Linked DNA regions of Streptosporangium sp. NBC_01755. The protein of the gene in region 1 interacts with the protein of each later gene in a pairwise test. Links are inferred from orthologs where the notes say so. Each region holds a gene or a part of one and is shown on either strand. Other genes may lie near its edges.

Region 1 (3,603 bases):
GGGGCCGGGCAGGGCGATCGCCGCGGCCTCCTCGACGCCGCCGGGCCCCACGATCTTGAAGGTGCTGCCCTCGGGCCCCAGGCGCACGTCCACCGCCCGCCAGTCGGCCTCCACGGCGCCCTCGGCGGAGAAGGTGATCATCGGGATCTTCGCGAAGCCGAGGAGCTCCCGCCCGTGGGCGTCGTCGATGTTGACGACGCCCACCCTGCTCATCTCGGGGGTGAACAACCGGGCCTTCGTCGCGAAGTAGTCGTCGAGATCCCGGTGGAAGTCGAGGTGGTCCTGCGACAGGTTGGTGAACAGCGCCACGTCGTAGAACACCTCGTCGACCCGGCCCAGCGCCAGCGCGTGGCTGGAGACCTCCATGGCCGCGGCGGTGACGCCCCGCTCGCGCATCAGGGCGAACAGGCCCTGCAGGTCGCTGGCCTCCGGTGTGGTGAGCTTCGGCGCGAAGCGCAGCTCACCGACGTGGATCTCCACGCCCCCGATCAGCCCGGGCCGGTGTCCCGCGGCCCGCAGCCCGGCCTCCAGCAGGAAACCGGTGGTGGACTTGCCGCTGGTGCCGGTGACGCCGATGACCATCACATCCGCCGCGGGATTGCCGTACACCCAGGCGGAGACCTGTCCCAGCAGGCGGCGCGGGTTGGGCACGACGAGGACCGGCAGGCCGGTCGCGACCGCGGCCTGCCTGCCCGCCTCGTCGGTCAGGATCGCGGCGGCACCCGCGGCGAGGGCCTGCGCGGAGAAGTCGGCCCCGTGGGCCGTGGCCCCCGGCAGCGCGACGTAGAGATCTCCACGACACACCTGGCGCGAGTCGATGGTGATCCCGGACACCGCGGCAAGCGGCGCTCGTGACGTGCCCGAGGGCGCGCCGATGAGGCTCGCCAGCCCGGAGAGCGGACGGGGTGAACTGGTTGCGGGTCGCATGGACGACGGGGGATGCACGGCGAGAGCGTACCTTCACTCGTCACCTCCCTGCGCGTATCCGCACCGGGGAGGGCCGGGTTCCGGTCGGGGGAATCTTCCCGCTCTTCAACGCGAACGTCATCAGCTGCTTGAAGACCGGGGCGGCGATCTCCCCACCGTAGTAGCCCTGCTGGGGGTCCTGGAGTACCGCCAGGACGACCAGACGGGGCTTGTCCACCGGCGCAAAACCAACAAACGTCGCGGTATATCCGCAGTAGCCCTGACATTTGGTGTCATAGCGCATCGCGGTACCCGTCTTGCCCGCCACCCGGTAGCCGTCGATCGCGGCGAGGTTGCCGGTGCCCTGCTCGCTCACGGCGGCCTCCAGCATGGCGGCGACCTCCCTCGCCGTACGCTCACCGACCACCCGGGTCCGCTTACCCGGCGCGGACGGCGTGAACGCGCCGTTCTCGCCGGTCGTACCGGCCACGATCTGCGGGGTGACGCGCACCCCGCCGTTGGCGATGGTCTGGTAGACGCTCGCCGTCTGAAGCGCCGTCACCGAGATGCCCTGGCCGTAGGCGATCGTGCAGCGCTGGCTGCCCGACCAGTCCTTCCAGTCGGGCAGCAGCCCCGCCTCCTCTCCCGGCAGCCCGCTGCCGGGTTTCGCGCCGAAACCGAAGCGCTGGAGCATCGAGTGGAGCTTCTCATCGCCGATCTTCTGGGTGGCGAGGATCGTGCCCACGTTGCTGGACGTCGCCACGACGCCCGAGAAGGTCAGGCGCTCCGTGGCATGCGGGTGGGAGTCCTTCAGCACCCGGTCGGCACACCTGATCCGGTCGGGGACGGTGAACAGGGTCTCCGGCCGCACGGCCCCCGACTCCAGTGCCGCCGCGGCGGTGATGACCTTGTTGGTGCTGCCCGGTTCGAACACGTCCGTGACCGACCGGTTGCCCCGGTCCTCCAGCGGGGAGTCCATCCAGTTCCTCAGGTCGAGCTCCGGCGCGTTGGCCATGGCGATCACCTGGCCGGTCTGCACGTCCATCACGATGGCACTGCCGGTGCGGGACCCGGTGGCCTGGACCTGATCGCTGATCGCCTTCTGCGCGGCCCACTGGACGTCGCGGTTGATGGTCAGCCGCACGTCCCTGCCCTCGACGGGCGCCCGCAGGGTGCTGCGGGTCATCGGGATGCGCTGCCCCCTGGCGCCCGTCTCGATGATCTGCTCGCCGTCTCGGCCCGCGAGCAGCTTGTCGTAGGTGCTCTCCAGCCCGGCCAGCCCCGTGCCGTCGGTGCCGACGAAACCCAGCAGGCTGCCCGCCAGGTTGCCGCCCGGGTAGTCACGCCGGTAGCGGTGCTTGCTGCCGACACCCTTGAACTCGTACGCCATGATCCGCTGGGCGAGCGCGGGGTCGACGGCCGCGGCGACCTGCGCGTAGTGGCTGGTGCCGTCGGCCAGCTTGGCGGCGATCGGATCCTTGGGCTCGTTCAGCTCCTTGGCCAGGACCGTGGCCACCCGGTCGCGCTGCGCGGCGACGACCTGCGAGGGGTCCACGAAGATCTCGCGCGCCTCCAGGGTCAGCGCGAGCTCGTTGCCGTTGACATCGGTGATCGAGCCCCTTCTCGCGGGCAGCTTCTCACCCTGTACGCGTTGCTTGGCCGCCTCGGCGGTGTAGACCTTCGAGTCGAGGCCCTGGAGCTGGATGAGCCGCCCCGCGAAGATGGACAGCACGAAGGTCATCGCCATCAGGCCGATACCGATGCGCCTGCGGGGGTTGCCCAGGCGCAGTACCGCGGACGGGCGCGCCGGAGGCCGCGGTGGCCTGCCGCCGCCACGTCCCGTCACGCGCGTGTACTCCTGATCCTGCGGCCGCTCATCCCCGCGCCTCGGCGCGGGCCGCACCCGGCCCGGCGGACCCGGCGGACCCGGTGGGCCGGGTGGCTCCTGGGTCCTTGAGGGCCGCGTCGGCCCGCGCGCGGCCTCGGAACCGGTCGACCTGCGCGACGCCGAGGTGCCCGGGGGCCTGCCGGGGCCACCTGTCGCCCGGAGTGCGGAGGATCCGCCCGGCGCCCCGGAGGCGCCCCTGCCCGGACGCGCTCCCGCCCTGCCTGGCGCGTCGGGGACGGGTGGCCGCGCGGTGGGCCTCTGCCTGCCGGTGGAACCCTGCCTGCCGGTGGGGCCCTGCCCACCCGGAGAACCGGACCCGCCGGACATGCCCGCGGCCGACGGCCTCGCCGGTGAGCCGGACCTGGCAGGCCCATCAGGCTTATTAGATTTGTCAGATTTGTCAGGCTTGTCAGGTCTGCCGGTGCCCTCCGAGGCCGTCGGCCTGCCGGGCGAGCCCGTCCTGCCAGGTCCGCCGGAGGCGGACGCCCGGCCGGAGCCGCCCGGGGCGGACGGCCTCGCCGCGGAGCCCGGCCTGCCGGTCCGCCCTGCCCCCTGCCCCTTGCCCGGGCCGGGGCCCTCGGCGGGGAACCGCCCCCTGGAGGAACCGGCCGCCCCCTCGCCCCCCTGTCTCCTGGACGGAGAACCCGCCCGGCCGGAGCCCGCGGCGGATGGTCTGCCCGAGGAACCCGGCACGCCCTGCGAGCGGGACCTGTTCGGCCTGTCGGCGCCCTGTGCCCGGCCCGAAGAACCCGCACGACCGGAACCAGACGAACCAGACGACCTCGAAGAACCGGACGACCCACCCGAAG
Region 2 (3,721 bases), 3.8 Mb from region 1 along the record:
CGGCGCCCTGTTCGACAGGCCGGATCTCGTCGAGGCGGCACGCGAGGCGGCCTCGCTGATCGACGGACTCCATCTTGACGGCGACCGGCTGCTGCGCACGTCCAGGGACGGCCGCGCGGGCACCAACGCGGGGGTCCTGGAGGACTACGCCGACCTCGCGGAGGGCCTGCTGACCCTTTTCGGGGTGACCGGGGAGGTCCGCTGGTTCCGGCGGGCCGAGTCGCTGCTGGAGGCCGTCCTGGAGCGCTTCCCCGACGGCTCCGGCGGGTTCTACGACACCGCCGACGACGCCGAGCGGCTCTTCCAGCGCCCGCAGGACCCGACGGACAACGCCACTCCCTCCGGCCAGTTCGCCGCTGCGGGGGCACTGCTGTCGTACGCGGCGCTGACCGGCTCGTCCCGGCACAGGGTCGCGGCCGAGGCGGCCCTGGGCACGGTCACCGTCCTGGCCGACAAGCACGCCCGGTTCGCCGGGTGGGGCCTGGCGGTGGCACAGGCCGCGGTGGCCGGCCCGATCGAGGTCGCGGTCGTGGGGCCGGCCGGCGATCCGGCGACGGCGGCCCTGCACAGGGCTGCTCTGATGTCGCCCCTGCCCGGCCTGGTCCTGGCGCTCGGAGAGCCCGATTCCGGCGAGGTTCCGCTCCTGGCCGGCCGGGGCCTGGTGGGGGGCGGGCCCGCGGCCTACGTGTGCCGCGGCTTCACCTGCCAGATGCCCGTCACCACCCCCATGGCCCTGCGAGCCGAGCTGGCGAGCGAGGCGTAGGGGGCGCAGGAGGCGGGGCGCAGGAGGCGGGGCGCAGGAGGCGGGGCGCAGGAGGCGTAGGGTCAGTCGCCCCGCGTGGGGGCCTCGATCCGGCGGCCCAGGCCGTCGAGGCCGAGCTCGTCGCCGCCTCCTCCGTCCCGCACCCCGGCCCCGTCGTCGGGGCCACCCTGCCCGTCGTCGCCGGGAGCCCAGGTCCGACCGGGACCCGGGGTCTCCTGCGGGGTCTCCTGCGCGGGGCCCGTGCTCTGGCCGGGGTCCTGGGTGCCCATCTCACCGGGGGTGGGGTTGGGGGTGAAGCCGCCCTGGTCACCGCCCTGGTCGTCGTACCGGCCGCCGGAGGTGTAGTCGTCGTACGGGTTGGAGTAGCCGTAGCTGGACGGCTCCTTGAACTCCTTGACCGGCTTGCCGTTCATCGCCTCGGTCATGAAGGCGCGCCAGATCTGGGCGGGATAGGACCCGCCGTACTGGGCGCTGCCGTCCACGGTCACCGGCTTGTTGTCGTCACGGAACATGTTGACCGCCGTCGCCAGCTGCGGGGTGAACCCGGCGAACCACACGGCCGCCGACTCGTCCGTGGTGCCGGTCTTGCCCGCCACCGGGCGGTCGTATAGGCGGGCGCCCGAGCCGGTGCCCGCCTCGACGACCTGGGTCAGCGCGTAGGTGGCGTCGATGGCCGCCTGCTCGCTGAAGGCGCGCTTGCCCTTGGTGGAGCTCTTCACGACCTTCCCGTCGGCGTCGGTGACCGAGCGGATCACATGGGCCTCGTGGTGGACGCCCTCGGCGGCGAAGGCGGCGAAGCCCGAGGCGTTCTGCACGGCGCTCACCGAGGCCACGCCGAGCGGGAGGGTGGCCGCGCCCCGGTGTGGGTCGAGCTGCTCGCCGGGGATTCCGGCGGCCTCGGCGACCTTGACCACCTTGTTCAGGCCGACCTTCTGGGCGAGGTCGACGAAGGCGGTGTTCACCGAGCTCTGGGTCGCCTTGACCAGGTTGACCTGACCGTAGGAGTAGCCGCCCGAGTTGGGGATGTCGGCGGAGGCGATCCGCAGCGGCGAGTTGCCGTCGACCCTGGTGTCGAGGCCGAAGCCGTTGTTCAGGGCCGCGGCCAGCGTGTACGCCTTGAAGGTCGATCCGGCCTGCACCTTGGCCGAGAACGAGTTGTCGAACTTGTTGGTCGCGTAGTTGCGACCGCCGTAGAAGGCGAGAACCTCACCGGTCGCGGGGTCGACGGCGGCCAGCCCGGTGCGGACCTTCTTGGGGGTGCTCTCCGGCAGGACCGAGGTGACGGCGCGCTCGGCGGCGGCCATCAGGTTCTTGTCGAAGGTCGATACGATCTTCAGCCCGCCCTGGTTGATGACCTCGTCGGTGTAGCCCCTGCTCTTGAGCTCGGCCGCCACCTGGTCGAGCATGTAACCCTCCTGCCCCTTGGGCGCGAAGATCGCCTTGGGCTTTCCGAGGGTGGGGAAGGTCACCTCGGCGGCCTCGGTGGAGGTGACGGCCCCGATGGCCACCATCCCGTCGATCACCGACCTCCAGCGGTCCCTGGCCGCGTAGAGGTCCGCGCCCTGCGGGTCTGCGAACCTGGAGGGCTGCTGGATCACCGCGGCGAGATAGGCGCCCTCGGCGAGGGTCAGCTTGCCCACGTCCTTGCGGAAGTAGGCGTCGGCCGCCGCCTGGACCCCGTCTGCGCCCCGGCCGAAGTAGATCGTGTTGAGATACTGCTCCAGCACCCAGTCCTTCGATTTCGACTGGTCCACCTTCAGGGAGATCATGATCTCCTTGAGCTTGCGGATTATGGAACGTTCCTGACTGAGGCCGCTGTAGTAGTTGCGGACCATCTGCTGGGTGATCGTGGAGCCGCCCTGGAGCTGCTGCCCGGTGACCGTGGACCACATGGCCCGGAAGGTGCCCTTGAGGGAGATGCCCTGGTCGTTGTAGAACGAGCGGTTCTCCGCGGCGATGACCGCGTTCCGCAGGCTCTGCGGAACCTTGTCGAGGGTCACGCTCTTGCGGTTGACACCCTGCTTGGCCAGCACGGTCTTGCCGTCGCGGTAGAAGATCACCGAGCCCTGCGCGGTGGCCCTGGGCTGCGTGCTGTCCGGGATGGGGGTCATCGCCCACACCACCCCGAGCAGGCCGATCACCGAGATGACACCGACGCCGAAGACGATGAGTGTGATCCGCAGGAGCTTCCTCCTGGGACTGCCCGTCCCGCCCTTTAGCACGCGTGACCCCCCGATCGGATCCGCCGCAGACCCCCGACGGTTGCGCGGACCGTTAAGGGTAAACGATGGATAACGGTGTCTGGCCCCTGCTTGGCATGGTACGGCTAGCTCCTCCCCTTGCGCGGGACATCGGCCACCAAAGGCAGAACACGGTATGGCACAGGGGTGTCCAAGGCGATCACCGACGAGGTCCTGACCACGCCCCGGACATCAACGATCAGGTCAATTACCCGCTGCAGATCGGCATTGCTGCGCGCCACCACGCGGCAGTGCATGTCGTCACCACCGGTGATCGTGTGCACCTCCAGCACCTCGGGAATGGCCGCGAGTTGCACCGCGACCGGGTCGTGCCCGCTGACCTGGCGGATCTGCAGGGTCACGAACGCGGTCACGTCGTAGCCGAGCGCCGCGGGGGCGATGTCCGGGCCGAACCCGGTGACCACCCCCCGGGCGACCAGCCGGTCGAGGCGTGCCTGCACGGTCCCCCTGGCCACACCGAGCCGCCGCGAGCACTCCAGTACCCCGAGTCTGGGCTCGGCCGCCAGCAGGGCGATGAGGCGGGCGTCGAGCTGATCGATCGTCATGATGTACAGGCGCTCCGCAATGATCGGCAGGTGATTGTACATATTGTGCACTGTTTCAAATGAGTGTTGCACAAACAGACCAGCGAATCAGACAGTATCCGCATGAGTGACATCTTTCCCGTGAACGGTATGGACGCCGTGGTTTTCGCGGT

What was found.
Region 2: the proteins of OG884_RS29740 (region 1) and OG884_RS11290 interact in binary tests that used the Escherichia coli proteins (3 or more experiments, as listed by UniProt). The link is inferred for Streptosporangium sp. NBC_01755 from one-to-one orthologs.

The regions. Positions count from the first base shown.
Region 1 is NZ_CP109131.1:6,256,627-6,260,229, reverse strand. What follows is about bases 361-3,229. They hold OG884_RS29740 (peptidoglycan D,D-transpeptidase FtsI family protein), read right to left. Parts: upstream 2,753-3,229; coding sequence 968-2,752; downstream 361-967. Other genes in these bases: OG884_RS29745 (UDP-N-acetylmuramoyl-L-alanyl-D-glutamate--2,6-diaminopimelate ligase), read right to left, coding at 361-927. Outside these bases: more of OG884_RS29745, read right to left, coding at 1-360. UniProt on the Escherichia coli protein: Essential cell division protein that catalyzes cross-linking of the peptidoglycan cell wall at the division septum. Required for localization of FtsN.
Region 2 is NZ_CP109131.1:2,472,559-2,476,279, forward strand. The notes cover bases 406-3,392. They hold OG884_RS11290 (transglycosylase domain-containing protein), read right to left. Parts: upstream 2,986-3,392; coding sequence 826-2,985; downstream 406-825. Other genes in these bases: OG884_RS11285 (thioredoxin domain-containing protein), read left to right, coding at 406-763; OG884_RS11295 (Lrp/AsnC family transcriptional regulator), read right to left, coding at 3,090-3,392. Outside these bases: more of OG884_RS11285, read left to right, coding at 1-405; more of OG884_RS11295, read right to left, coding at 3,393-3,569; hppD (4-hydroxyphenylpyruvate dioxygenase), read left to right, coding at 3,672-3,721. UniProt on the Escherichia coli protein: Cell wall formation. Synthesis of cross-linked peptidoglycan from the lipid intermediates.